3 regions of the Methylobacterium sp. Leaf89 genome follow, and region 2 is predicted to be linked to each of the others. Evidence: predicted binding sites of a transcription regulator. Region 2 holds the regulator's gene; each other region holds the start of a gene.
What was found. Region 2 encodes LexA, which represses DNA repair genes until DNA is damaged. Its sites were predicted from a motif close to TGTTCNNNNTGTGTTCNG; they were not measured.
Positions count from the first base shown of each region.

Region 1: a site for LexA is predicted at 7,224-7,241, ahead of dinB (DNA polymerase IV). Genes of this name have one in related genera too.
Region 3: a site for LexA is predicted at 7,049-7,066, ahead of ssb (single-stranded DNA-binding protein). Genes of this name have one in related genera too.

Region 1 covers NZ_LMML01000027.1:204,996-214,650, forward strand. Annotated here, with positions in the region: gene ASF18_RS11105 (enoyl-CoA hydratase/isomerase family protein) at 1-457, shown strand, start outside; gene ASF18_RS11110 (DUF6163 family protein) at 477-944, shown strand; gene ASF18_RS11115 (winged helix DNA-binding protein) at 1,109-1,621, shown strand; gene ASF18_RS11120 (phosphate-starvation-inducible PsiE family protein) at 1,712-2,242, opposite strand; gene ASF18_RS11125 (xanthine dehydrogenase family protein molybdopterin-binding subunit) at 2,404-4,683, opposite strand; gene ASF18_RS11130 (alpha/beta hydrolase) at 4,791-5,714, opposite strand; gene ASF18_RS11135 (hypothetical protein) at 5,894-7,048, opposite strand; gene dinB (DNA polymerase IV) at 7,274-8,362, shown strand; partial or broken gene ASF18_RS11145 (MFS transporter) at 8,385-9,553, opposite strand.
Region 2 covers NZ_LMML01000032.1:23,277-32,931, reverse strand. Annotated here, with positions in the region: gene aroA (3-phosphoshikimate 1-carboxyvinyltransferase) at 1-858, shown strand, start outside; gene cmk ((d)CMP kinase) at 864-1,496, shown strand; gene gltA (citrate synthase) at 1,584-2,873, opposite strand; gene gltX (glutamate--tRNA ligase) at 3,123-4,544, opposite strand; gene ASF18_RS22410 (ComEC/Rec2 family competence protein) at 4,739-6,997, shown strand; gene lexA (transcriptional repressor LexA) at 6,991-7,743, opposite strand; gene ASF18_RS22400 (DUF937 domain-containing protein) at 8,089-8,874, opposite strand; gene sfsA (DNA/RNA nuclease SfsA) at 9,038-9,655, shown strand, end outside.
Region 3 covers NZ_LMML01000011.1:148,611-158,265, forward strand. Annotated here, with positions in the region: gene ASF18_RS06345 (propionyl-CoA synthetase) at 1-1,442, shown strand, start outside; gene ASF18_RS06350 (NADH:flavin oxidoreductase/NADH oxidase) at 1,515-2,633, shown strand; gene ASF18_RS06355 (hypothetical protein) at 2,720-3,079, shown strand; gene ASF18_RS24235 (hypothetical protein) at 3,161-3,328, shown strand; gene ASF18_RS06360 (hypothetical protein) at 3,357-3,653, shown strand; gene ASF18_RS06365 (phosphodiester glycosidase family protein) at 3,768-4,574, opposite strand; gene ASF18_RS06370 (hypothetical protein) at 4,814-5,326, shown strand; gene ASF18_RS06375 (DUF4174 domain-containing protein) at 5,400-5,798, opposite strand; gene ASF18_RS06380 (NADP-dependent oxidoreductase) at 5,989-7,005, shown strand; gene ssb (single-stranded DNA-binding protein) at 7,213-7,788, shown strand; gene ASF18_RS06390 (DUF808 domain-containing protein) at 7,965-8,957, shown strand; gene aroQ (type II 3-dehydroquinate dehydratase) at 8,961-9,404, opposite strand; gene ASF18_RS06400 (3-keto-5-aminohexanoate cleavage protein) at 9,546-9,655, shown strand, end outside.

The DNA of each region.
Region 1 (9,655 bases), on a different contig from region 2:
CTCCGGCGCGCCGATCGCGGCGGTGCTCGGCGCCCATGCGCGGCCGGTGCCCGAGCCCGGGCCCCTGGTCGCGGCACGGGCCTGCATCGACGCGTGCTTCTGCGCCGACACCGTCGCGGAGATCCTGGCGCGCCTCGATGCGGACGGCGCACCCTTCGCCACCGAGGCCGCCGCCCTGATGCGCACGCGCTCGCCCACCAGCCTGGTTCTGGTGCGCGAGCAGATGCGCCGCGGCGCGGGCCTGAGCTTTCCCGAGGCGATGCTCACGGAATACCGGATGGTCAGCGCCCTGATGCGCGGCCACGACTTCTTCGAGGGCGTGCGCGCGGCCGTCATCGACAAGGACGGCGCGCCCGCCTGGGATCCCGCTACCCTGGACGCCGTCGACCCCGCGACGATCGCCGCGGCCTTCGCAGCCACGGGCGGGCCGGAGCCGTCCTTCACCGGATCGTCCTAGTCATGAGAAGAGGTCCGGCGTGCGCGGATTGACCAAGGTCCCCGGCTCCCGCGAAATCCGCGGACGCAATCAGGACGGGGGTGCCGACCGGATCGAGCGTGCGCCCCAGGTGCCGCAGACCGGCTGGGACGTGGTGCTGGTCTGGTTCATGCGCCTCACCGCCCTGTTCTGGCTCGCGAAGGCCGTCGCCACCTGGGCCGGCATCCTCGACATCCTGCCCGGCGGACGCCCCTTCGAATCGGAGACGCTCGGGCGCCAGAGCGTGATCGTCTACTTCGCGGTGATCGATCCGATGGCCGCGGTGGGCCTCTGGCTCACCAGCGCCTGGGGCGGTGTCGTCTGGCTGCTGGCCGCCACCAGCGCGCTCACCCTGGCGGTCCTGACCCCGCAGCTCCTGCCAATAGTGCCCGTCTACCTGGCAATACAGGCCGGGATTATTGCGTTGTATTTTATCTTGTCTTTCCTGGCGGCGCGGGAAATCCGGTAAACGTCGGGTTACGACGTTCGCTTCATCTTGCATTTACCCAGAGAGGTAAATCGCAAATTCATCCTATCGCTTAAACCGTCTTTCATCTGCGACTCCTAGGTTGGCTTCATGAGCGGTGGCGAAGAACACCGGCCCTGAAGCACAGAGATCTGAAGAGGCCCACGATGAAGTCCCAGGCTGCCAAGGTTAGCAAGACCGAAACCGCTCCCGAGACCGTCCCGGCCCACGGCTCGTATCTTGAGGCTCTGCACCTCGTCGAGCGCCTGCACCGCCGCCTCCTCGACGTGATCAAGGACGAGTTCGAGCGTCGCGACCGCGAGGACGTCAACAGCGTCCAGGCGCTGCTGCTTTACAATATCGGCGACAAGGAACTCACCGCGAGCGAGCTGCGCACCAAGGGCTACTATCTGGGCTCGAACGTCTCCTACAACGTCAAGAAGCTCGTCGAGGCCGGCTACCTGCACCACGCCCGGTCGAAGACCGACCGCCGCTCGGTCCGCATCAGCCTCACCGACAAGGGCCGTCAGGTCCACGACATCATCCAGAGCCTCTACGACAAGCACGCCCGCACCATCCAGCCGATCGGCGGCATCTCGGACGACGATTTCGGCCGCCTCAACACGGCGCTCAGCCGCCTGGAGCGCTTCTGGACCGACCAGATCCGCTACCGCCTCTAGGACCGGATCGCGGGCGATCGCGGCACCGCGCAAGCCCGGCTCGCCGGGCTTGTTCGCGTTCCGGGGCCCCGGTGACGGCGTCCCGCTCCGTCAGGAACCCGCGTGCTCGGCCGATTCCTCGCCCGCCGGCTTGCCGTCGTCCCGGGCGCGGTGGAGCATGAAGATGGCGAACACCATCGTGAGGATCAGGCCGGCGAGAACGCCGAGCTCGATCATCGAGGCCTGGAACAGCGCCTGCTTCTCCGGCGACCAGTCCTTGGCGTGGGTGATCTCCGACGACTGCAGGGTGATGACGAGGACCCGTCGGATCGAGGCGATGAGGCCGACGATGAGGAAGGGCTCGCAGGTCAGCTTGCCCGAGCGCATCGACACCCGCACCGTGTGCAGGATCTCGATCAGCATCAGCAGGAACAGCAGCCGATCGACCACCTCCAGGATCTGATCGGCCCCGCCCAGGTGGCGCACGGCTTCCCAGGTCAGCGCGGTGGCGTCGATCAGGGCGACGAGGGCGGTCAGGGCGAGGAGGATTCCGAGCGCCGCGTAGATCGCGTGCTCGGTGTGCAGGAAGACGAAGCTCGCCGCACGCGTGAGCCGGCCCTGATCGTCCCGGTCGTCGGACATGACGCGCTCCTCCTCTGTCGGGTCGATCAGACAGGATCGGCGGGCGGGCGTCCAGGGTGGCCACGCTTCGAGAGCGTGCCGGCCGGAGCGCCCGGGCCGGGCGACGCGATCACGACCGCGTCAGCCCCGGACGAGGATCGGCCGAAGGGGCCCGCGATCGGTCACAGCATGTCCTCGACCCGGATCGGCAGGGACCGGATCCGGCGGCCCGTGGCGTGGAACACCGCGTTGGCGATCGCGGCGTTGACGCCGATGATCCCGAGCTCCCCGAGGCCCTTGAGGCCGAGGGGATTCACGCCGTCGTCCGGGTCCGGCACGAGCAGGGCCTCGACCTCCGGCGCGTCCGCGGCGGTGGCGACGAGGTACTCGGCCAAATCCGCGTTGCGGTAATGGCCGCGGTCGAGGATCGTCTCCTCCAGGAGCGCCGAGCCGAGCCCCCAGATCATCCCGCCGGTGAGCTGACTCCGGGCGGTCAACGGGTTGAGGACGCGGCCGGCCGCGAAGGCGCCGAGGAGGCGCGGCACCCGGATCTCGCCGGTCTCGTCGTGGACCAGCACCCGCGCGAACTGGGCGCCGAAGGCCCAGGACACGGCCTTGCCGCCGGCGCCGGTCCCGAGGGCCATCCGGCCCGATCCGACCGCCTCCAGGGCCTCCGGCCCCGACCCCTCGGGGGTGAAGGCCGCCACCGTCTCGATCCCGTTCGGGTCGAGGCCCGCGACGAGCGCCGCCAGCGGGCAGGTCCGCCCGTCCGGGGCGACGAGATCGCCCGCATGCGGGCGCAGCGTGGCGGGATCGGCTCCGGCCAGGGGACCGGATCCGATCGCGGCCCGCACCAGGCGGGCCCGGAGGGTCTCGCAGCCCTGTGCCAGGGTGTGGAGCAGGCTGGTCGTGGTGGCGGAGCCACCCGAGAGCCCGGCCGCCGGCAGCGCCGTATCGCCCAGGGAGACCGTGACGGCCTCGGGCGTGGTGCCGAGCCACTCGGCGGCCCCGAGGGCGAGCAGCGTCGTGATCCCGTTGCCGATCTCGTGATGGGCGGTGGCGACGGTGGCGCGGCCATCGGCCCCGAGGTGGATCCGCATCGTGGCGGGGGAGATCTTCACCGGCCGGGCCGAGGCGGCGCAGCCGAGCCCGATCCGCCAGGGGCCGTCGCGCATCCGCCCCGGTTCCGGATCGCGCGTCGCCCAGCCGAAGGCCTCCGCGCCGGCCTCGAAGCAGGCCATCAGCGGGCGCGAGGAGAACGGCTTCCCGGAGATCGGGTCGGCGGCCGTGTCGTTGCGACGGCGCAGGGCGATCGGGTCGATCCCGAGGGCGACCGCCATCTCGTCGACGGCGCTCTCAAGGGCGAAGAGGTAGGGCACCTCGGGTGGCGCCCGCATCGGCCCGGGGGTGTTGCGGTCGACCCGCACGGCGCGCTCGTCGGTGCGGACGGCCGGGCAGGCATAGAGGCTCGCGGTGACGTCGGTGCCCTCCATGGCGAAGGGATCGAAGCGCGAGGCGATGACCGCGGCCTCGTGCACGAGGGCGGTGAAGCGCCCGTCGGCGCTCGCCCCGAGGCGGATATCGTGCCGGCTTTCCGGACGGTAGTTGGCGATGGTGAAGCCGTCCCGGCGGCTCGCGACCAGGGATACCGGCCGCCCGAGGGCGCGGGCCGCCAGGGCGACCGGGGCCGTGTACTGCGCCAGGGCGAGCTTCGCGCCGAAATGGCCGCCGATCAGGCCCGAGACCACCCGGATGTCGCCCGGATTGAGGCCGAGCTGCGCGGCGAGCCCGTGCCGGACCGCGCCGATGTAGCGCGACGGCTCGTGGACCGTGAGGCGCGGGCCGTCCCAGGTGCAGGTGGTGGTGAACAGTTCGATCGGGTTGTGGTGCTGGATCGGCGTCGCGTAGCGGGCGGACACGGCGACGTCGGCCCGCGCCAGGGCGTCGTCGGCGTCGCCGATCCGGGGGTCGTGGTGCTCCGGCTTCAGGTCGGCGAGGCGCACGACCTCGGCCCCGGGCGCGTCGAATCCGTCGGCGAAGGCCTCGGCCGCGTAGTGTACTCGGGTGCGGGCTGCCGCCGCGCGGGCCGTCTCGACGGTCTCCGCCACCACCAGGGCGACGATCTGACCGGCATACGCGACCGCGTCCGATCCCAGCGGCAGGTGCCCGCTGTTGGCGTAGCCCCCGGCCATCAGGTGCTTCACCGGCCGGATCGCGCCAGCGAAATCCCGATGGGTGAAGATGCGCAGGCACCCCGGGACCGCCTGCGCGGCGGCGAGGTCGAAGCCGGTGATCCGTCCGCGCGGGATGGTGCTGGTGACCAGGGCGGCGTGGGCCAGACCCGGCAGGCGGGTGTCGGAGGCGTAGACCGCCGTACCCGTGACCTTGGCGCCGCCCTCGACGCGGGGATGCGGATGCCCCAGCCAGGCGGGGGGATCGCGCAGATCGGTCGGTCTCGCCATCGGGCTCTCCTCGCCTCACGGCAGGGGTAACCGCCGTTCCGGGCCGGCCGATCCGGGCGCGACCGCGAGTCGCTCGGGAGTCCCCGTCGCGTCGCGAGGACAGGCCCTCAACCCAGGAAGGGACGCAGGTGGTCCAGCACCAGGTCCGGTGCCTCCTCCTGCAGCAGGTGTCCGCAGGGGAGGGCGTGCCCCTCCACCCGGTCGGCCGTCTCGCGCCAGGTGGCGGCGACGTCGTAGAGTTCGCCGACCGTGCCCTGCGCGCCCCAGAGGGCGAGGAGCGGCGCGGTGACCCGGCGTCCGGCGGCGGCGTCGGCGGCATCGTGGTCGAGGTCGATCCCGGCCGCGGCGCGGTAATCCTCGCAGATCGCATGGAGGCTGCCGGGCGCGCGGTAGCAGCGCAGATATTCCCGGATCATCGCCTCGCTCGGGATCCCGGGCGTCCGGCTCTGGCCCGCGAGGTGATGGCGCAGATAGGCCTCCGGGTCGGCGCCGATCATCCGCTCGGGCAGGGGCGCCGGCTGGATCAGGAAGAACCACCAGAAGTACCGGGTCGCGAAGGCCCGGTCGGTGCGGGCGTACATCGTCAGCGTCGGGGCGATGTCGAGGACGGCGAGGCGGTCCACCGCGGCGGGGTGGTCGAGGGCCAGGCGATGCGCGACGCGGCCGCCCCGATCGTGCCCGACGACCGCGAAGCGCTCGTAGCCGCAGGCGTGCATCAGCGCGACGGCATCGGCCGCCATGGCCCGCTTGGCGTAGGGGGCGTGATCGGCCGTCGAGTCCGGTCGATCCGAGTCGCCGTAGCCGCGCAGGTCGGGGGCGACCACCGGATGGCCGGCCTCTCGAAGCCGGGGCGCCACCGCGTACCAGGTGGCGTGGGTCTGCGGATGACCGTGCAGGAGCAGCACCGGCAGACGCGGCCCGCCCGGGGACAGGGCGACCCGGAGGCGCAGGTCGGGCAGCGTCGCGTCGGCGAGGTCGAAGCCCGACAGGAACGGACACGGCCCGCGGCTGAGGAGAGCGATCGGCGGCATGGTGTCCCCGGAAACGTCGCGGACAGGGTTCGACCGTCCCGGCGCCGCAGCTGTGCCGTCGGTGCCGGGCAGGGATTCGGCCCGGGGCGAGGATGGCACGGGCGGCGCGCGGCGGCGAGACTGCCGCGCCCGTGCCGGGCCGGCCATCGGGGGCGGCTGCGTCGGGGGGACCGCGCGTCTCAGCCCTTCCAGTTCTTCAAGGCCCCGAACGGGCTCAGCGCCGGGTCGGCCGCCGGCGGGTTCAGCACCGGCTCGACCTGCGCGATGGCGTCCGCCAGGGAGAAGGCCGAGCCGCTGGTCAGCTTGCCGCCGGCGGCATCCTTGTGGCCGCCGCCGCGAAAGCGCCGCGCGCCTTCCAGGGCGGTCTCGTTGTTGGAGCGGAAGGACATGGTTCCCGCCCGCTGCACATTGAGCACGCGCTTGGCCCGGCCGCTCTCCATGATCAGGTCCGAGACCCGCTGGAAGGTGCCGGAATCGAGGCCGAAGGACATCAGCGTGCCGTCCGAGAGGGGATGGAACAGGTCCGAGCGGGCGAGCACCCGGGCGATGCGCATGCGGGTGGTGAGGGTGCGGTCGTCGCCTTCGTCCTCTGCGAGGTAGCCGTCGAGGATCGCCTTGCGCAGGGCCGGCACCTGGCCCTCGATCACGGCCGGGGAGGCGCCCTCGCCGAGGAGGCGGGCCGCGCCGAGGAGGAGGTCGCCGACGAACCGGTCGTGCCAGGGATGCCCGATGGGCACGAGGTTCGAGACGTTGTCCCAGAACATCTCGTCGAGGCTCAGGCCGTTGCGGAAGGCCGGCCGGTCCTTGCGCCACAGATCGACGGCATCGACCGCCGTCACCAGGGCGCCGAGGATCGGATCCGCGCCGGTCTCGCGGGTCGCGTAGAGGGCCCGGTGCTCGTAGGCCATGCGGGTGGCGCAGCAGGCCTCGTCGATGAGCACGACGATGTTCGGATCTTCCAGGTCGAAGCGCTGCAGACTCGGCACCGTGGGATCGGCCTGCGGTGCGAGGCCCTGCTCGCGCAGCTGGTCGACCGAGGAGGCGTGGTGATCGAGGACGACGAGGCGGTGGCGTGCCGTCGGATCGCGGCGGCGGTTCAGGGCGGCGAAGTTGCGGATGAAGGTCACGGCCACCGCCTCGAGGCCGAGGTCGGTCATCACGATCATTTCCGGGGCGGACGCCTTGCCGAGGCGCTTCAGCTCGGTCTCGACCACCGGCCCGACATCGGAATAGCGCGGCACGTGCACGATGCGGGCGACCTCGGCGAACTGGCCGACCACCGTGGAGGCGCCGTAGCCGTCGAGGTCGTGGTGGGTGATCTGAGTGATGTTCAAGAACCTGTCCTCGGGCGAATCGCCAAGCGCGGGCTTCGGCTGTCCTGGGCGCCCTTATGCGGTACGCCCCGGTCCACGGCGAGCCCCCGCGCCGTGAGCCGCGGCGAGGCTGCGTCGGTTCCGCGGTGGATCGAGATCCGTCAGGGCTTGATTCCCGTGCCCGGACCGGGATTCTGCGAACAGACCACGAACACCAGCGACAGAACGATCGGAGGAACGTCCGCGATGGACCCGGACGACGCGGGCGCGATCCGCAAGATCATCCATATCGACATGGACGCCTTCTACGCCTCGGTGGAGCAGCGCGACGACCCGGCGTTGCGGGGCCGCCCGGTCGCGGTGGGCGGATCGCGCGAGCGCGGCGTGGTGGCGGCGGCGAGCTACGAGGCGCGGGCCTTCGGCGTCCGCTCGGCCATGCCCTCCGTCACGGCGCGCCGGCTCTGCCCCGACCTGGTCTTCGTCAAGCCGCGCTTCGAGGTCTACCGGGGGATCTCGGAGCAAATCCGGGCGGTCTTCGCCGAGCATACCGACCTGGTCGAGCCCGTCGCCCTCGACGAGGCCTATCTCGACGTGACGGAGAACCGGCAGCGTCTGCCGACCGCCACCGCGGTGGCCCGCGCGATCCGGGCCTCGATCCGCGCGCAGACCGGCCTCGTGGCCTCGGCGGGCGTCTCCTACAACAAGTTCCTGGCCAAGGTGGCGTCCGACTTCCGCAAGCCCGACGCCCTGTTCGTGATCACCCCCGCCATGGGGCCGGCCTTCGTCGAGGACCTGCCGATCGGGCGCTTCCACGGGATCGGCCCCGTCACCGAAGCGCGGATGAAGGCACTCGGAATCCTGACCGGACGCGACCTGCGCGCCCTCAGCCTGGAGACCCTGACGAAGCGGTTCGGCGCCTCGGCGCCCTACTATTATGGGGTGTCGCGGGGCATCGACGTCCGTCCGGTCCGGGCGAACCGGATCCGGAAATCCATCGGCGCCGAGAACACCTTCTCGGAGGACTCTGCCGATTACGGGGTGCTCGCGGGGCGCCTGGCGCCGATCCTCGACAAGGTCTGGGGCGCCGCCACCGCCAGGGAGGTCCGGGCCCGCACGGTGACGCTCAAGGTGAAGTTCGCGGATTTCGAGCAGATCACCCGGGCCCGCTCGCTGCCCGGCTTCGTCCCGGACCGCGCCGTCCTGGAGGAAACCGTTCTGGTCCTCCTGCGCGACCTGTTCCCCCTGCGGCGCAGCGTCCGCCTCCTCGGCGTCTCCCTCTCCGCCCTGGAACACGGCCCCGCGCCCGAGCCGCGCCAGCTCGGCCTCGGATTGTAGAGGCGCGCCCGGTTCCCCGGTGTCAGGGACACGCCGCCACGCCGGCGACGCGCCGGCCGCGCCGCAGAACGAGGAGGAAAGCGAGGCCGACCGCCGCCATTGCTGACCCCGCCACCGAGACCGCCGGATAGCCTCCGCCGAGGTCGATCACGAGGCCGCCGAGGGCCGCACCGATGGCGTTGCCGAGGTTGAACGCACCGATGTTCAGGGCCGAGGCGAGGTTGGGCGCCTCGCCGGCCTCCGCCATCACCCGCATCTGTAGGGGCGGCACAGGGCGAAGCTCGCGACGCCCCAGAGCAGGATGAGCGGGGCGGCGACCCAGCGCGAGTCCATCCCGACGGCGAACACCCCGAGCAGCAGGACCAGGGCCACCAGGGAGGCGATGATGGTTCCGTCCACCGTGCGGTCGGCCAGGCGTCCGCCGGCCCAGTTCCCGAGGGTCAGGCCGACGCCGTAGACCACCAGCATGGCTGTGACGAAGGAGGCGTCCGCCCCCGTCTCGATGCGCAGGATCGGGACGATGTAGGTGAAGACCGTGAACATGGCGCTCGACCCGAGGACCGTGAGCGCGAGGGCGCCGAGGACGGCCGGCCGCGCCACGACGCGCAGCTCCGCGCGGATGTCGGGGGCGCCGTCCACGGGCAGGGGCGGCAAGGCCAGCCGCAGCGACAGCATCGCGACGGCGCCGATGCCGGCGATGCCCCAGAAGGCCGCGCGCCAGCCCAGCGCCTCCCCCACCCAGGCGGCGAGGGGCACGCCGCCGATCGTCGCGATGGTCAGGCCGGAGAACATCGCGGCCACGGCGGCCGCACGCCGCTCGGGCCGTACGAGGCTGGCGGCCACCACCGATCCGATCCCGAAGAAGGCGCCGTGGTTGAAGGCCGTGACGATCCGTGCCGCGAGCAGCATCGCGTAACCGTCGGCGAGGGCCGAAATCACGCTGCCCACTGTGAAGATGCCCATCAGGCCCACGAGAAGCGCCCGGCGCGGCACCCGCGCGAAGGCGAGGGTCATCAGCGGGGCGCCGATCAGGACGCCGAGCGCATAGGCGCTGACGAGCAGGCCGGCGGCCGGGATCGAGACGCCGAGATCGTTCGCGATCAGCGGCAGCATGCCCATCGGCGAGAATTCGGTGACGCCGATCCCGAAGGCTCCGATGCTCAGCGCCAGCAGGGCAGGATGGATTGTCATGGGGGTTGCCTCTCGGTCATTGTTCCCGACAGGCACATGATGCAGCGCGACACCGGCCGGTAGCCCGATCTCCGGACCGACATCTGTGCGTCAGGAGCACGA
Region 2 (9,655 bases):
ATCCCGATCACCTACGAGACGCCCGTGGCCTCGGCGCAGATCAAGTCGGCCGTGCTGCTGGCCGCCCTGAACGCCCCGGGAACCACGACGGTGATCGAGGCGGCGGCCACCCGCGATCACACCGAGCGGATGCTGCGCCTGTTCGGCGCCGAGGTCACGGTGACGCCCCACGGCCCCGACGGACACGGGCGGACGATCGCGCTCACCGGGCAGCCCATGCTCCGGGGTACCAAGGTGGTCGTCCCCGCCGATCCCTCGTCGGCGGCCTTCCCCCTGGTGGCGGCCCTCATCGTGCCCGGCTCCGAGGTGACGCTGGAAGGCGTCATGATGAACCCCCTGCGGATCGGGCTCATCACCACCCTGATCGAGATGGGCGCCGACATCGAGCGCCTGCGCGAGCGGGAGGAGGGCGGCGAGACCGTCGCCGACCTGCGCGTGCGGGCGAGCCGCCTCCGGGGCGTCGACGTGCCCCCGGAGCGCGCGCCGGCCATGATCGACGAGTACCCGGTGCTCGCCGTCGCGGCCGCCTTCGCGGAGGGCACGACGCGGATGCGCGGCCTGCACGAGCTGCGGGTGAAGGAATCCGACCGCCTCGCGGCGGTGGCGGACGGACTCAGCGCCAACGGCGTCGCCTATCTCGTCGAGGGTGACGATCTCGTCGTCCACGGCACCGGCGAGCCGGCCCGGGGGGGTGGCACCGTGGCGACCCATCTCGATCACCGCATCGCCATGGCGTTCCTGGTGATGGGCCTCGCCACCCGGGAGCCGGTCACGGTGGATGACGGCGCGATGATCGCCACGAGCTTCCCGAGCTTCCTGCCGACGATGCAGGGCCTCGGCGGCCGGATCGAAGGATGAGCGCGATGCCGATGGTGATCGCGATCGACGGCCCCGCCGCCTCGGGCAAGGGCACCCTCGCCAAGCGGCTGGCCGCCCATTACGGCCTGCCTCACCTCGATACCGGCCTGCTCTACCGGGCCGTCGCCCTGACGGTGATCGATTCCGGCCACAGCCTCGACGATCATCAGGCCGCGGCGCGGGCCGCCTCCAGCCTGATCGCGGACCGGCTCGCCGATCCGCGCCTGCGCGAGCGCGCCATGGGCGAGGCGGCCTCCCGCATCTCGGCGGTCCCCGCCGTGCGGGCCGCCCTCCTGGCCTGGCAACAGCGCTTTGCCGGCGATGCCAGCGGCGCCGTGCTGGACGGACGCGATATCGGGACCGTGGTCTGCCCCAACGCCCAGGTGAAGCTCTTCATCACGGCCGCGCCCGAGGAGCGCGCCCGGCGCCGCCACCTCGAATTGCTGCGGCGCGGGGAATCCGCGAGCCTGGGCGCCATTCTCGACGATATCGTCGCCCGCGACGCACGGGACGCGCAGCGTTCCACGGCGCCGCTGAAGGCGGCGACGGACGCCGTCCTCCTCGATACCACCGCGCTCGATCCCGACGAGGCCTTCGCGGCCGCCCGGGCCATCGTTGATCGCGCGCGCCCGCACTAGGGCGGTCCGGGTCGCGGATCGGCGGCGACGGCACCGATCCGAAGACGCATTCCGCGCCGGAGGGGGTCCGGCGCGGGGTGGCCTGGGTCAGGCGCGCTGATCGATCGGGGTGTATTCCCGCTTATCGGGACCGATGTAGAGCTGACGCGGACGGCCGATCTTCTGCGAGGGATCCTCGATCATCTCGGCCCACTGGGCGATCCAGCCGGTGGTGCGGGCCAGGGCGAACAGCACCGTGAACATCGAGGTCGGGAAGCCCATCGCCTTGAGGGTGATGCCCGAGTAGAAATCGATGTTCGGATAGAGCTTCTTCTCGATGAAGTAGTCGTCCTTCAGGGCGATCTGCTCCAGCTGCACGGCGACTTCGAGCAGCGGATCGTCCTTGATCCCGAGCTGACCCAGCACCTCGTGGGTGGTCTTCTGCATGATGCGCGCGCGCGGATCGTAGTTCTTGTAGACGCGGTGGCCGAAGCCCATCAGGCGGAAGGGATCGTTCTTGTCCTTGGCCTTGGCTACGTACTTGGCCACGTTCTCCGGATGCCCGATCTCCTCGAGCATCTTCAGGGCCGCCTCGTTGGCGCCCCCATGGGCGGGTCCCCACAGGCAGGCGATGCCGGCCGCGATGCAGGCGAAGGGATTGGCCCCCGAGGAGCCCGCGAGACGCACGGTCGAGGTCGAGGCGTTCTGCTCGTGATCGGCGTGGAGGATGAAGATCCGGTCGAGCGCGCGCGCGAAGATCGGATTGACCTTGAACTCCTCGCACGGAACCGCGAAGCACATCCGCAGGAAGTTCGAGGTATAGTCGAGATCGTTCTTCGGATAAACGAAGGGCTGTCCAATCGAATATTTGTAGGCCATCGCCGCCAGGGTGGGCATCTTGGCGATCATCCGCATCGACGCGACCATGCGCTGCTGGTCGTCCGAGATGTCGGTGGAATCGTGATAGAAGGCCGAGAGGGCACCGACGCAGGCGACCATGATCGCCATCGGGTGCGCGTCGCGGCGGAACCCCTGGAAGAAGCGGTTCATCTGGTCATGCACCATGGTGTGGCGCGTGATCCGGTAGTCGAAATCCGCCTTCTGGGCCGGGGTCGGCAGCTCGCCGAACAGCATGAGGTAGCAGGTTTCGAGGAAGTCGCCGTGCTCGGCGATCTGTTCGATCGGATAGCCACGATAGAGGAGAATGCCCGCATCGCCGTCGATGTAGGTGATCTTCGACTCGCAGGAGGCGGTGGAGGTGAAGCCGGGATCGAAGGTGAACTTGCCCGTCTTCGCGTAGAGCTTGCCGATATCGATCACGTCCGGCCCGATGGTGCCGGTCTTGATCGGAAGTTCGACGTGGTTGTCGCCCACGGTGATCGTGCTGGAGGCGCTCATGGAGACCTGGACCCTTTCGTGGCAGCGGGGCGGCGTCGGCCCGCGTGGCGATGCAATCGACCACCCGGGTCCGGGGTGCAAATGCGGCGCATGCTGCACTTGCTCACACGAGCATGGGGGTAGCGGATCGGCGGACCGTCATCAACCGACGGCCCGGCTCACCTCGACGTCGAAGCGAAATCCGGGCCGATTTGTCATTCTTCCACTCGGAGCACTCGGACGAACCGGCATTTTGCTGCAGTGCGATGGTCAGCCGGTCTGGTCGCGGAGCCGGCCGAGACACTCCTCCCGGCCGAGCACGGCCATGACGTCGAAGACCGGCGGCGAGGTGGCGCGGCCGGTGAGCGCCGCCCGGAGGGGCTGCGCGATCTGGCCGAGCTTCAGGCCGTTCGCCTCGGCAAACTGCCGGACCGCGCCCTCGGTGGCGGCGGCGGTCCAATCGGGCAACCGCTCGAGGGCCGGCAGGAGGGCGGCCAGGCGATTCCGGGCCTCGTCGCCGAGCAGACCCTTGGCCTTCTCGTCGGGCACGAGGGGCCGGGCCGCGGTGAGGTAGTAGGCGCTGTCCAGGAGTTCGACGAGGGTCTTGGCCCGCTCCTTCAGGCCCGGCATCGCGGCGGTGAGCGTCTCCCGCAGAGCCGGACTCATGGGCACCGCGATCCCCCGTGCCGGGCCGAGCGCCGGCAGCACCTCGTCGATCGCCGCGACGAGGTCCGCATCGGCCGCGCCACGGATGTAGAGGCCGTTGAGGTTTTCCAGCTTGGCGAAGTCGAAGCGCGCGGGCGACCGCCCGATGGCCTTGAGGTCGAAGGCGGCGATCATCTCCTCGGTGGAGAAGACCTCCTGGTCACCGTGGCTCCAGCCCAGGCGCACGAGGTAGTTGCGCAGGGCGCTCGGCAGGTAGCCTAGGTCGCGGTAGGCATCGACGCCGAGGGCCCCGTGCCGCTTCGACAGCTTGGCGCCGTCCGCGCCGTGGATCAGCGGGATATGCGCCATGGCGGGCGCCTCCCAGCCGAGGGCATCGGAGATCTGGCGCTGGCGCGCCGCATTGGTCAGGTGGTCGTCGCCGCGGATGACCTGGGTGACGCCCATGTCGTGATCGTCCACCACGACGGCGAGCATGTAGGTCGGGTTGCCGTCCGAACGCAGCAGGACGAGGTCGTCGAGATCCTTGTTCTGCCAGACGACCCGGCCCTGCACGCCGTCCTCGACCACGGTCTCGCCGTCGGTCGGGGCGCGCAGGCGAATCACCGGCTTGACGCCGGCGGGCGCCTCGGACGGGTCGCGGTCGCGCCAGCGCCCGTCGTAGCGCAGGGGCCGCCCCTCTGCGCGGGCCGCCTCGCGCATCGCCGTCAGTTCGTCGGGCGTCGCGTAGCAGCGATAGGCGTGGCCGGAGGCCAGCAGGCTCTCGGCGGCTTCGCGGTGACGGGCGGCGCGGGCGTATTGGTAGATGACGTCCCCGTCCCAATCGAGCCCGAGCCAGCGCATGCCGTCCAGGATCGCGTCGATGGCGCCCTGCGTCGAGCGTTCGCGATCGGTGTCCTCGATGCGCAGCAGCATGCGGCCGCCGAAGCGGCGGGCATAGAGCCAGTTGAACAGGGCCGTGCGAGCCCCGCCGATGTGAAGGTAGCCCGTGGGCGAGGGCGCGAAACGCGTGACGACGGCTGACGACATCAATCTGGACTTGAATGGCTCGTGATTCGGGCGGGAAGCGGATCGACCGGCCCGGAACCGCGCGTGTAGCATGCGCGCGGGCACGCGTTAAGGAATCGTCCTGTTCCCAGGATCGCAGGGCGCATCGCCGGCTCCCGGTCACGGACGCACGCCCGGAGGTTTTCGCGATGGCGCAGGCGCGGGCGACGACGGCGATGGGGCGCATCACGCGCCACCTCGCCGCGCGTCGCCCGGGCGCCGGGCCGATCCGCGACTGGTTCCGGGCGGGATGGACCCGCGAGATCGAGCAGCGCCGGCTCTTCGCCTGGCTCGCCGTCGCGTTCGGATGTGGCATCCTCGCGTTCTTCCTCGGTACGCAGGGGACGCCGTCGCTCCTGGCGCCGCTCGCGGCCGCCGCCTTGCTCGCCGCGACGACGCCCCTCCTCGTGGCGCGCCCGTTCGGCCTGGCCCTGGTGCTCGCCGCCGTCGCCGCCCTCCTGGGCTTCGCGGCGGCCGCCGCGCGGGTCCGCTCGGTCGACGGGCCGATCCTCGCCCGCACCACGATCGGTCCGCTGGTGGGCACCATCGAAGGGCTGGACGAGCGGGAGGAGGGGGCGCGCCTGATCCTCCGCGTCGAGAGCTTCGGCACCCTCGGCGCCGAGGTCCGCCCGGTCCGGGTGCGGGTCTCCTACCGCAAGGCGAATACCCTGAAGCCGGGCGACCGCATCGCCGCGACCGCGCGCCTGCTTCCGCCGCCGGAAGCCGCCCGCCCCGGAGGCTACGATTTCGCCCGGGATGCCTTCTTCCGTGAGATCGGCGCGGTGGGCTCCCTCGTCGGCAAGGTCGACCTGCGACCGCCGGCCGAGAGCGCGGACTGGCAGATCCGCCTCGCGGCCGCCGTCGACGTGGCCCGCAACGCCCTGACGCGCCGCATCACCGACGCCAACGGCGGACAGGCCGGGGCGGTGGCGGCGGCCCTGGTGACGGGCAAGCGCGGCCTGATCAGCCCCGAGACCAACGACATCCTGCGCGCCGCCGGCATCTACCACGTCGTCTCGATCTCGGGCCTTCACATGGTCCTGGCGGCCGGCGTGGTGTTCTGGCTCGTGCGGGCGCTCCTGGCCCTCGTTCCGTTCGCGGCGCTGCACTGGCCGATCAAGAAGATCGCCGCTGCCGTCGCCATGGTGGGCGTGACGGCCTACTGCGTCTTCTCCGGCTGGGACATCGCCGCCGAGCGCTCGCTGATCATGACCCTCGTGATGCTCGGCGCGATCCTGGTCGATCGCCCGGCGCTCAGCATGCGAAACCTAGCCCTCGCCGCCCTGATCGCCCTGGCCCGCGAGCCGGACGGCCTCCTCGGCCCGAGCTTCCAGATGTCGTTCGCGGCGGTGGCCGGCCTGATCGCCTGCGCGCCGCTGATCGCCGGACGCGGGCGACATCGCGACGGTGCCGGCCTGCTCCCCCGGATCGTCGCCCTGGCGACCGCGGCGGTCCTGGGAACCCTGGCCACGACGCTCGTGGCCCAGATCGCCACCGCGCCCTTCGCCACCTACCACTTCCAGACGGTGCAGCCCTTCGGGCTGGTGGGCAATGCGCTCACCCTGCCGCTGGTCTCCCTGGCGGTGATGCCGTCAGCGGTTCTGGGCATCCTCGCCTATCCGTTCGCGCTGGATCAGCCGGTCTGGTGGGCCATGGGCCTGGCGGTGCGGGGGATGCTGACCATCTCGACCTGGATCGCGGGCTTCGGCAACGCCGTCGTCGTGGTCCCGGCCTTCGGCACGGGGGCCCTCGGCCTCCTGGCCGCCGCCCTGATCGTCCTGACGCTCCCGGCCTCGTCGCTGCGCTGGCTCGGCCTCATTCCGGCAGCGATCGGCATCGCCTGTGCGGCTGCCCCGGATCGCTACGACATCTACGTCGATCGGGAGGGGGCGGGCGCCGCCATCCGCCAGCGCAACGGGCGGCTCGCCACCCTTGGCCGGCCGCCCCCCTTCGTGCTCGCGCAATGGCTCAAGGCCGATGGAGACGACCGACGGGTGCAGGACGTCACGGGGTTCGAGGGCGCGCGCTGCGATCGCCTGGGCTGTACCCTGACCACACCCGACGGCCGCGTGCTCGCCCTGACCACCGACAAGCGTGCCCTCGGAGAGGACTGCGCCAGGGCCGACATCCTGATCACCCGGCAATCCACGCCCGGGGGCTGCGCCGCATCGATCGTCATCGACCGGGATTTCCTGGGATCGCACGGTGCGACCGCGATTCGCCTCACCCGCGATGGGCCGCCCCTCGCCTCCGCGAAGCATCCCGGGGATGTCGTGCCCTGGCGTGCGACGCCTTTGCGCAAGCCGTTGGACCCGCCGGGAACGTCCTTGCCATCTTCTACACCGCCGGCGTCGGTCTTACCGGAAATCCCCGATCGCACCCGCGACCCGTCGGATCCGTCCGGCGATGAACCGGACGGGGACCCCCTTCAGTAGCGGCGCACCAGACTGACGAGACGTCCCTGGATCTGCACCCGATCCGGCCCGAGGACCCGCGTCTCGTAGGCCGGATTCGCCGCTTCCAGGGCGATGGACGATCCACGCCGGCGCAGGCGCTTCAGCGTCGCCTCCTCGTCGTCGATGAGGGCCACGATGATGTCGCCCGTATTGGCGGTGTCCTGCTTGCGGATGACCACCAGGTCGCCGTCGAGGATCCCGGCATCGACCATCGAATCGCCGCGCACCTCCAGGGCGTAATGCTCGCCGCCGGCCAGGAAATCCGGCGACATCGTCACCGAATGGCTCTGTTCCTGGATGGCCGAGATGGGCGTACCGGCCGCGATCCGACCCATCACCGGGATGGTCACGGCCCGACCGCTCTCGTCGGTGGCCTGCGTGGTCGGCAGTCGGGACACCGATGCGCCGGCCGGCAGGCCCTTGCCCTTGCCGCCTTCGACCACGCTCGGCGTGAAGCGGCGAACCTCGGAGGCCGGAGCGGCGCGCGGGGCGCCCGCATTCCCCCCGAGGCTCTCCGGCATCCGGATCACCTCGATGGCCCGCGCCCTGTTGGGCAGCCGGCGCAGGAAGCCGCGCTCCTCCAGGGCCGTGATCAGGCGGTGAATGCCCGACTTCGACTTCAGGTCGAGGGCGTCCTTCATCTCGTCGAACGACGGGGGAACGCCGCTCTCGCGCATCCGAAGCTGGATGAACTGGAGCAGGTCCAGCTGCTTACGCGTCAACATGCGGGACACTCTTCGTTAGCGCAACGGATCGCGGCGGGTGGCACTAGAAACAAACCACGAACACGTTAAACGTTCCGTAAGTGTTCTGCAAGGGTTCCCATCTCAAGCCTCTCGGGCCCGATCCGTTCGATCCCTTCGGGAAGGGCAGATCTGGGCGTCGCCCGAGCGCCACGCCGGCCTGCCGCTGCGGCCATCGCTGCGATCGAGTGGTGCCCCGATCCGACGAACGAGTTGGACGGCCGGCGTCGGGACCGGTCGGCAGGGCGCCGCGCCCTCGGGTCGATGGCCCGGCGACGATCGGTTCTGTGCCATCCTCTGCCGGCGTCGCCGACGGCGGGTCTTCGGCTAGCGCTGCCCGGTGCGCCCTGCCTTGGGCCGGTCACCCGAACCGTTGCCGCCCGTCTCGGTGGGATTGCGGGGATCCTGCCAGAAGGTATCGAACAGGCGCTGCATCGCGCGGGCGTTCTCCTGCTGCACCTCCAGGCCCGTCTGGAACATCTGCTGCATCACGTCGAAGGGCGCTTCCGTGGCCGACCTGTCCGGCGCGGCGGACTCCGGCCGGGGCGAAGCCGCGAGCCACGTCGACGCCGCACGCGGTCGCGCCTGGGGCGAGGGCGTCGCGGGCTTCGGGGCCTTGGCGCCGGAGTTCAGGAACGCCTGCATCATCTCCGACCAGGCATTGGGCGGGAAGCCGAAGGGGTTCGCCTCGGCGCGCGGGGCCGGCGCCGCGGCAGGCGGCTGGTTGATCATGACGTGGACGATCCCCGCCACCACCATGCCGGCCATGATCGGCAGCATCTGCTTCAAGGCCGGCATCGCCACGCCGCTGACGGCAGCGGCCTGCTGCAGAACGGCCTGACTCAGATGGGGCGAGCCGAAGAGTTGCTGGACCAGCATGTCCATCTGCGGCGTCGCGCTCGACGCCTTCGGCGCGGCGGGGCCGACGAGATTGAAGAGGTGGGCGAAGCCGGTCGGATCCTGGGCGACGTTCCGCTGCAGCCCCATCGTGAGGGCCGGAAGCAGGGCTTCCATCGCGCGCAGGCTCTGCTCCGGCGACAAACCGAACTGCCGTCCGAAACCCTGCGCGTTGGGGCCCGCCTGCGCCTGAAGGATGTCGAACAGATTGAACATGGCGGCCTCGCGGACGAACTGCGGCTTTCCCGGTCATCGACCCGGGCGCGCCGCGCGAATTCTGTCGCATCCGGTCGGTACTGACCAGCCCGGGCGCCTCACGACGGCCCGATTCCCCGTCGACGGGGGCCCGTATCAACCCGTTTCTTGCCCCGGACCCGCGATGCGCTTCCCTTCGCCCCTGATCGAGGCGCGCCTGGTGCGTCGCTACAAGCGCTTTCTCGCCGACCTGCAGCTTGCCGACGGGTCCGTGATCACGGCCCATTGCCCCAACCCGGGGGCGATGCTGGGACTTGCGGTGCCGGGCGCGCGGGCCCTGTTGTCCGACGTCCGGAGCCCGACGCGCAAGCTCCCCTTTTCCTGGGAACTGGTGGAGGCGGATCTGCCCGGCGGCCGGCAATGGGTCGGCATCAACACGATGCGGCCGAACGCCCTGGTGGCGGAGGCCTTCGCCGCCAGCGGCCTGCCCTGCCTCGCCGGCTACACGGGCCTGCGCCCCGAAGTCCGCTACGCCCGTGCCAGCCGGGTCGACTTCCTCGCCACCGGGGAGGGGATGCCGCCCTGCCATGTCGAGGTGAAGAACTGTCACCTGATGCGCAGCCCCGGCCTCGCGGAATTTCCCGATTGCGTCGCCGCCCGCAGCGCCCGCCACATGACGGACCTCGCGGCCGTCATCGAGGCCGGGGGCCGTGCCATGGTCATCATCGTGGTGCAGATGTGGGCGGATCGCTTCGATGCCGCGCGGGACCTCGATCCTGCCTTCGACCGGGCGCTTCAGGCC
Region 3 (9,655 bases), on a different contig from region 2:
CCGCACCGAAGGTGGTGCTGGCCGCCTCCTGCGGCATCGAGCCGAGCCGCGTCGTCGCCTACAAGCCGCTCCTCGACGCCGCCCTCGCCGCCTCGGCGCACAAGCCGGCGGCCTGCCTGATCCTGCAGCGCCCGCAGGCGGCGGCCGACCTCGTGCCGGGGCGCGACCACGACTGGGCCGATACGGTGGCACGGGCGGAGACCGACGGCCGGCGGGCGGCCTGCGTGGACGTGGCGGCCACCGACCCGCTCTACATCCTCTACACCTCCGGCACGACGGGAAAACCCAAGGGCGTGGTGCGGGACACCGGCGGGTACTGCGTAGCGCTGGCCTGGTCGATGCCCAACCTCTACGCCGTGGCGCCGGGCGAGACCTACTTCTGCGCCTCCGACATCGGCTGGGTGGTGGGCCATTCCTACATCGTCTACGCGCCCCTCCTGCACGGCTGCACCACGGTGCTGTACGAGGGCAAGCCGGTGGGCACGCCCGATGCCGGAGCCCTCTGGCGGGTGGTTTCGGAGTCCGGCGCCGCCTGCCTGTTCACGGCCCCGACGGCGCTCCGCGCCATCAAGAAGGAGGACCCGCGCGCCGAGCGGGTGGGCGCCTACGACCTCTCGGGCTTCCGCTCCCTGTTCCTGGCCGGCGAGCGGGCCGACCCCGATTCCGTGGCCTGGGCCGAGCGCGCCCTCGGCCGCCCGGTGATCGACCACTGGTGGCAGACCGAGACCGGCTGGGCCATCGCGGGCAATCCCGTCGGCCTCGGCCGGCTGCCGGTCAAGCACGGCAGCGCCGGCGTGCCGATGCCGGGCTACGACCTCGCGGTGCTGGACGAGGCCGGCAAGCCGGTGCCCGCCGGCACGATGGGCACCATCGTCCTGCGGCTACCCCTGCCGCCGGGCTGTCTACCGACCCTCTGGGGCTCGGAGGCACGCTTCCGCGCGAGCTACCTCGCCACGTATCCGGGCTGGTACGACACCTCGGATGCCGGCATCGTCGATGCCGACGGCTACGTCACGGTGCTCGGCCGCACCGACGACATCATCAACGTCGCCGGGCACCGGCTCTCCACCGGCGGCATGGAGGCGGTGCTGGCGAGCCACCCGGACGTGGCCGAATGCGCGGTGATCGGCATCCGCGACGCCCTGAAGGGCGAGCAGCCCTGCGGCTTCGTCGTGCTGAAATCGGGCGTCGCGCGCCCGACCCAGGCGATCGAGGGCGAGCTCGTGGCCCTGGTCCGCGCGCAGATCGGCCCCGTCGCGGCCTTCAAGCTGGCGCTCACCGTGCAGCGGCTGCCCAAGACCCGCTCGGGCAAGATCCTGCGCGGGACCATGAAGCGCATCGCCGACGGGGAGCCCTGGACCACCCCGCCGACCATCGACGATGCCGGGGTGCTCGACGAGATCGGCGCCAGCCTGAAGGACCGGGGGATCGGGGCCGGGTAGTCGGGCGGGCGGGTAGCCAAGCGCGCGCCGGCGCGCCACCTATGCGGGGATGCAGCCACGCCGGAGCCCCGCATGACCGCCCGCCTGTTCGAGCCCCTGCGCCTCGACAACCTCACCCTCGAGAACCGGATCATCGTCGCGCCGATGTGCCAGTACTCGGCCCATGCGGGCCAGGCCGGCGACTGGCACCTGATGCATCTCGCTCAGATGGCGATGTCGGGGGCGGGGCTCCTCACCCTGGAGGCGACCGCGATCTCGCCGGAGGCCCGGATCTCGCCCACCGACCTCGGGCTCTATTCCGAGGAGACCGAGCGGGCGCTGGGCCGCGTCCTCGACGCGGTGCGAGGCTACGCGCCGGTGCCGATCGCCATCCAGATCAACCATGCGGGCCGCAAGGCCTCCAGCCGCGCCCCCTGGGACGGCGGCGCGCAGATCGCCCCCGAGGTACCGGATGGCTGGCGCACGGAAGCCCCCTCGGCCCTGGCGCACGGGGAAGGCGAGGTGGCGCCGCACGCCCTCGATTCGGAAGGGCTGAAGCGCATCCGCGACGGCTTCGTCGCCACCGCGCGCCGGGCCCTGCGCCTGGGCATCGAAGGCTTCGAGCTTCACGGGGCGCACGGCTACCTGCTGCACCAGTTCCTGTCGCCGCTCTCCAACCAGCGCACCGACCAGTATGGCGGCCCCCTCGCCAACCGGATGCGGTTCCCGCTCGAATGCTTCGAGGCGGTGCGGGAGGCCGTGCCGGCGGGCAAGCCGGTCTGGATGCGGGTCTCGGCCACCGACTGGGTCGAGGAGGGCTGGACCCTTGAGGAGACGGTGGAACTCGCCCACGCCTTGAAGCGCCGGGGTGCGGCCGCGATCCACGTCTCCACCGGGGGCCTCTCCACGCAGCAGAAAATCCCGCTCTCGGCCGGCTACCAGGTTCCGTTCGCCGAGCGGATCAAGGCCGAGACCGGCCTCACCACCATCGCGGTCGGGCTCATCACCGAGGCCGCCCACGCGGAATCGATCCTGGCCGAGGGCCGGGCCGACGCGGTCTCCCTGGCGCGCGCCCTGCTCTACAACCCGCGCTGGCCCTGGCACGCGGCGGCCGAACTCGGCGCGCAGGTGCGCGCGCCGCGGCAGTACTGGCGTTCGCAGCCGCGGCAGTTCAAGGACCTCTTCACCGATACCCAGCACGGACAGCGCTGAGCGGGCCCCCGCGAAACCTCGAAGGCCCCGACCGCTTTCCTTCAGTCACCCCGCCGAAGCGGGCGTTTCCCGAGAGATCACGCAGCATGGACGACGACGACGTCACGACCTTCGCGGTGGAACGAGTCCGCCTCGACATCGAGAACGGCATCACCCTGATCTCGGGGGCCGACGACGAGGAGGAGCCGGCGGGCTACTTCATCATCCAGATCGAGAAGGGCGATCCCGACGGGCCGCTGATCGAGGTCTTCGGCGAGGACCTGACCCAGTCGGACGGCGTCACCCGGCTCGAACTCGGCCTGCGCCACCTGCAGTTCGCCTTCGACCCGCGCAGCACCATCGGGGCCGAGATGCCGTCCGTCCGCATCGAGTCCCGCACGGAGATCCCGGAGGGCGTACGCGCCCGCCTGTCCGTGGCGTTCGGCAAGCGCGCGAAACGCGCCTGAGACCCGGGCTTGCGCGAAGCGCGCCTGAGACCCAGGCCAGCCCGCGTCAGGTTCAGCAGCAGCGAGGCGAAGAGGCAGTCCGTGGCGATCAAGGTCGGCGACTACGTCGCATCCGAGGACAACGAGGCCACCATGACGGTGGTGGCCCTGGAAGGGGATCGGGCGCTCTGCCGCTGGTTCGTCGACGGCGACGTCGACGGCGACGAGAGGCAAGCCTGGATCGACCTGGCGGCGCTGACCGTTCTGTAGACGGGGCGGCACCGGACCCGGAGGGAACATGTCCGAGATCGAGGAGAAGCGGCGCGAGATCGCCGAGCTCATCGCGCTGGAACTCGGCCTCGGCGACCTCGAAGCCCTGAGCGCGGCCGACCGCGCCGCCGTGGACCGGCAGACGGCCGAGACCATCGCGGGCTGCGGGGCGGACAGCCCGGAGCCCGCCGACTGCACCGAGGCCAACATCCGCCTGCGCGGCCTGCTCCAGCAGTACCGCGCCCTGCAGATCCTCCGCAGCGACGAGGCCGATGCGCGGCTGGCGGAGGAGGGCGAGGTCTTCGGCCGCGAGGACGATGCCTGATATCGGCTCCGCTCGATCGAAGCGGCGCCCGGATCGGCAGGCCTGCGCGGCGCTCGAGCGAAGCCCCGATCCGCCATCCCTAAGGGATCGGACGGATTGGGTCTGGGCGGTCCCTCAGCGCGCCACCGCCCCGACCATCGGGCCGAGGGGGCGGCTGAGGTCCGAGCGGTTCATCGACGGGGCGTAGAGGCTCGACACGCTGCCGTCGAGGAAGAGCGCGTTGCGGCAGCCGAGGGTGTCCTTGTACAGGCGCGCGAAGGCGCCGAAGCTCACCGGCCGCTCCGAGATCGCGAACACGGCGGTGCGGCCGTCGTCGCGGACCCCGACCCCGTTGCGGATCTTCTGGCTCGGGCCGTCCGCGGAGATCTTGGGGTGGATATGCCCGTCCACGACGAGCATCGGCCCCGACTGCGTGGCGAAATCCGGCTTCGGGGCGCTGCGCAGGTAGCGGCCCGTCTCCATCACGCCGGCACGCTCGCCCTTCACCCAGAAGATGCCGTTCGGCTTCAGGTGAAAGTTGCCCGGCCCGTTGGCGGTGGAAACGCCCTTCAGCTCGCGCCCGTCCTCGATGTAGAGCCCGACCGGGGCCTGGCCCTTGTCGTACATGCCGGCATTCATGGCAAAGCGCAGGGACGCCCCCTGCTTCTCCGCCAGGGTCGAGAGCGAGGAATAGGGCAGGCCATCGGCCCCGAGCCAGAACAGCCGCACCCGCTCGCGGCGCAGGTCGACCGTGCAGACGGTGTAGGCCTCGCCCTCCGCCTGGACGGCCCGGCAGGGCGCCGGGGCAGGGGCGGCCGCCGGCGCGGCCCTGGCCGGACCGCCGAGGGCGAGGCAGGCGGCGCTCAGGAGGGCGGCGCGCAGAAGGGCGGGGACCGGGAAACGGCGTATCCGAACGCGAGCCCGCACGACATCCTGCACCATGGTCACCCGCATCCCCCTCGACCGCGCCCGCCGGAGGATCGTGGCGGCCGGCCCCGCTTCCTCGCCCGAAACCCCGGGCGATTTCAAGGGCGGCCCGATGTCCGGGGCGACCACCGGGGCCGGGCGGGGCTCGGCGCGCTTCACGATGACGGGAGAGTCGAAACGCGCATGAACCCTTCCGGGTGCCACCGCGTTTGTGCGTCCAAGGGGACGTTTCGGCTTCTTTCGGAGACGATGTGATGAAACGAGTTGTTCTGGCCTCGGCGGCCATGATCGGCGCGCTCGCGATGATTCCCGCCACCGCGGAAGCGCGCGGCGGGTTCGGTGGCGGCGGTTTCCACGGTGGCGGCTTCCACGGCGGCGGATTCGGAGGCGGCGGCTTCCGGGGCGGCTTCGGTGGCGGTGGATTCCGGGGTGGCTTCGGCGGCGGCGGCTTCCGCCATGCCGGCTTCGGCTATCGCGGCGGCTTCGGCGGCTATCGCGGTGGCTTCGGTGGCTACCGCGGCGGATATTACGGGCGCGGCTACGGGCGCGGCTACGGCTACGGGCTCGGCGGCCTGGGTCTCGGCGTCGGCCTCGGCTTGGCGGCGGGAGGTCTTTACGGAGGCTACGGCCCGGGCTACGGCTACGGCTACGCCCCGGTGGGCTACGGCGCCTACGATTACGGCTACGGCGGCGGCTGCTACACGGTCCCGCGCGTGCGCTGGACCCCCTACGGCTACCGCCGGGTGCTGGTCGAGCGCTGCTACTGATCGGATCGCCTGATCGGCGTTTTTCGAGGGGCCGCCGCGTGCGGCCCCTTTTCGTTGGCCGCTGGTCCGCGCCTCAGCGACGCCTCTCCTCCCGGCGCATCGGCATCGCGTCGATGGTCTCGAACAGCGCGTCCGCCGGGATCGGCGCCGTCGCAGTCCGCTTGGCCTCGCCGTCCTTGCCCACCAGCACCACGCGAAACCCGTCCGCGGGGAGCCCGAGGACCGCCCGCAGGTTCCGGGCCCCGGGCGAATCGCCGACGGCCTCGCGGACCACGAGATCGCGCTCCTTTACGCCAGCCCGGGCTTGCTCCAGTTCGGCGCGCTGGACCGCGACCCGGGGATCGCCGGGCTCGGGCGCGGAGATCACCAGCACCCGCGACGTCCAGCGCTCCCGCGCCAGCGGGTTCTCCGCCGCCTGGGCCGCCGTGACGCCGAGCAGCATCGCCCCGATCATCCGCCATCCGCGTGCCATCCCGATGTCTCCCGTGCCCGTCGCCGTTCCGGGACAACGCGCGGAGGGGCCGCCGGACCCGTCGCCCGACCCGCACGGAATTGTCATCGGCTGCCGCCGTCCCATCTGTCGGGAGATCTCCCGACGGGCGCGTCCACGGCGCGCCCGTCGCCTCTCGCGAACCCCATCGCGAAAACCCTGGAGCCGCCCCATGACCCACGTGAATCGCCGCATCGTCCTCGCCGCCCGTCCGCACGGTGAGCCGAACGCCTCGCATTTCCGGCTCGAGGAGGCGCGGATGCCGGTGGCGAAGGCGGGCGAAGTGCTGCTCGCCAACCGCTGGCTTTCCCTCGACCCCTACATGCGCGGACGCATGAGCGCGGCGAAATCCTACGCCGAGCCGGTGGCGATCGGCGACACCATGGTGGGCGCCACCGTGGCGGAGGTGGTCGAGTCCCAGCATCCCGATTACCGCGTCGGCGAAACGGTGGTGGGCTTCGGCGGCTGGCAGGACTTCGCCGTCTCCGACGGCCGCGGCCTGCGTCGCCTCGATCCGGACGCCGCACCCGTCACCACCGCCCTGGGCATCCTCGGCATGCCCGGCATGACGGCCTATACGGGGCTCCTCAACATCGGCAAGCCCAAGGCCGGCGAAACCGTGGTGGTGGCCGCGGCCACCGGGCCGGTGGGCTCCCTCGTCGGGCAGATCGCCAAGCGCAGGGGCGCGCGGGCGGTGGGCATCGCGGGCGGCCCCGAGAAATGCGCCTTCCTGCGCGACACCCTCGGCTTCGACGCGGCCATCGACCACCGCGCCGAGAACTTCCCCGACGCGCTGGCCGCCGCCTGCCCCGACGGCATCGACGTCTATTTCGAGAATGTCGGCGGCGCTGTGTTCGACGCGGTGCTGCCGCTCCTGAACAACTTCGCCCGCATCCCGGTCTGCGGCCTCGTCTCCGGCTACAACGCCACCGAGCTGCCGCCCGGCCCAGACCGGGTGCCGGTGCTGATGCGCGCGATCCTGTCGAAGCGCCTGCATGTCCAGGGCTTCATCGTCTGGGACTTCGCCGCCCAGGAATCCGCGTTCCTGCAGGAGGTCGGGGCCTGGCTGCGCGACGGCCTCGTGGTCCATCGCGAGGACATCGTCGACGGTTTGGAGAAGGCCCCGGAGGCCTTCGCGGGCCTGCTCCAGGGCCGCAATTTCGGCAAGCTCATCGTCCGAATCCGCTGAGCGGAGGGCAGGGCGCTTCCCTCGGGACGCCTTGCCTCACGAACGGAACAAAGATAGAACATACAGATCCCCCCGATTCCCTGAGAGTCACGGGGACAGCCCGCCGACCGCGATTGCCGCCGGGGCCCGAGAGGCCCATGACAGGGCGGCGACCCGGTCGTTCGGGGCCGCAGCGCGCAGTGAGATCGATCGGTAGGAGAGAGCGGCATGGCCGGCAGCGTGAACAAGGTGATCCTGGTGGGCAATCTCGGGCGCGACCCCGAGACACGGCGCCTCGCCTCCGGTGATCCCGTGGTCAACCTGCGCATCGCCACATCGGAGTCCTGGAAGGACAAGATGTCGGGCGAGCGCAAGGAAAAGACCGAGTGGCACTCGGTGGTGATCTACAACGAGAACCTCGCCCGCGTGGCGGAACAGTACCTGCGCAAGGGCTCGAAGGTCTACATCGAGGGACAGCTCCAGACCCGCAAATGGGCGGACCAGTCCGGCGCCGAGAAGTACACCACCGAGGTGGTGCTCCAGCGCTTCCGGGGCGAGCTGACCCTTCTCGACGGCCGCAGCGGCGGCGGTGAGATGGGCATGGACGAGGAGAGCGGCGGCCAGATCAGCCGTGGCGGCGATTTCGGCGGTGGCGGCGGCGGTGGTGGCGGACGCGGCGGCGACCGCGGCGGGGATTACGGCGGCGGTCGCCCCTCGGGCGGCGGCGAGCGCCGGCCCGCCTCGGGCGGCGGTGGCGGCGGCTCGAAGCCGAACTTCGACCTCGACGACGACATTCCGTTCTAGGGTCGACCCCGCGTCGTCAAGGGTCGACCCCGCGTCGTTGATCGCACGGGACGCTAGGTCCCGACGGTCATCGGCGCGGCTCCGGGATCAAATGGCCGCCTCGTTCGTCTCCTGTAAAGGCCAAGCTCGCCGCGCCATCCGGCGCGGGGACTATGGCCGGCTAGGCAGGGGTTCCCGTGAGCATCGGACTGATCGCGCTTCTCGATGACGTCGCGGGTCTCGCCAAGGTGGCGGCGGCCTCCCTCGACGATGTCGCCGCCCAGGCGGGCCGCGCTGGCGTGAAGGCGGCCGGCGTCGTCATCGACGATGCCGCCGTGACGCCCCGCTACGTGGTGGGCTTCGCCGCCGAGCGCGAACTGCCCATCGTCGGCCGCATCGCGCTGGGCTCCCTGCGCAACAAGCTGCTGTTCCTGCTGCCCGCCGCCCTGGCGCTCGGCGCCTTCGCGTCCTGGGCGATCACGCCCCTGCTGATGCTCGGGGGGGCCTATCTCTGCTACGAGGGCACCGAGAAGGTCTACGAGGCGCTGTTCCCGCACAAGGCCCATGCCCACGCGGCGAAGCGCGACGAAGCGGCCGGCGATGCCCAGGCCCTGGAGGATCGGAAGGTCTCCAGTGCGATCAAGACGGACTTCATCCTCTCGGCCGAGATCATGGCCATCACCCTCGCGGCCCTGCCCGAGGGCTCGATCTGGATGCGGGCGGCGGTCCTCGCCGTGGTGGCGGTGGGGATCACCGTCGCGGTCTATGGCGGCGTCGCCCTGATCGTGAAGGCGGACGATGCCGGGGTCGCGATGGCCGCCAACGGGTCGCGCTCGGCCTTCGGCAGCCTCGTGCGCGGCCTCGGCCGCGCCCTGGTCAAGGGCATGCCGGGCTTTCTCAAGATCCTGGCCATCGTCGGCACCGCCGCGATGATCTGGGTCGGCGGCGGCATCCTGGTGCACGGCCTCGAGGGCTACGGCCTGCCCCAGATCGGCCACGCCATCCACGCCGTGGCGGCCGGGGCGGCGGGCGTCGCCGGTCCCCTCGCCGGGACGGTCGAGTGGCTCGTCACCGCGGCGGGCTCCGGCCTCGTCGGTCTCGTGGTCGGCGCGGCCCTGATCCCGGTGACGAGCTTCCTCCTGGCACCGGCCTGGAGCAGCCTGGCCCGGCTGCGGACCCGGGCCGCCTGAAATCTAGGAGGCACCGCGCAGGTGGGCGATGTGCCGAACCGCGAGTTCGTAGCCATGTGTGCCGAAGCCCGCCATAACGGCGGTCGCGGCGAGCGAGACGTAGGAGTGCTGGCGGAAGGCCTCGCGCCGATGCACGTTCGAGATGTGGCACTCGATGATCGGCACCTCGCAGGCGTTCAGGGCATCGAGGATCGCGATCGAGGTGTGCGTGTAGGCGCCCGGATTGATCACGATCCCGGCCGAGCCCACCCGGTAGGCCTGGATCCAGTCGATGAGCTGGTGCTCGGCATTGCTCTGGTGACAGGCGACCGCGAGGCCGAAGCCGGCGGCCAGGGTTCGACACCGGGCTTCCACGTCCGCCAGCGTCTCGTGCCCGTAGATGTGGGGTTCGCGCTGGCCGAGCAGGTTGAGGTTCGGGCCGTTCAGGATCAGGATCGTGTCGTGCATGGACGCCAGTCTTAAGGCGGGTGGACGGGCCCGGAAAGGGACCTGTCGCGCTCGGCGCGGCGCGCTTGCGGTCGCCGCCCGCGCGGGCCATGCCGGGCGGGGAGGGGCGCCCATCGCCGCATCCGCACAGGAGGACGTTTCATGAACGAGCCCGTCGTCATCGCCGTCGCGATCACCGGCTCGGTGCCCCGCAAATCCGACAACCCGGCGCTGCCGGTCACGGTGGCGGAGCAGATCGCCTCGACACAGGC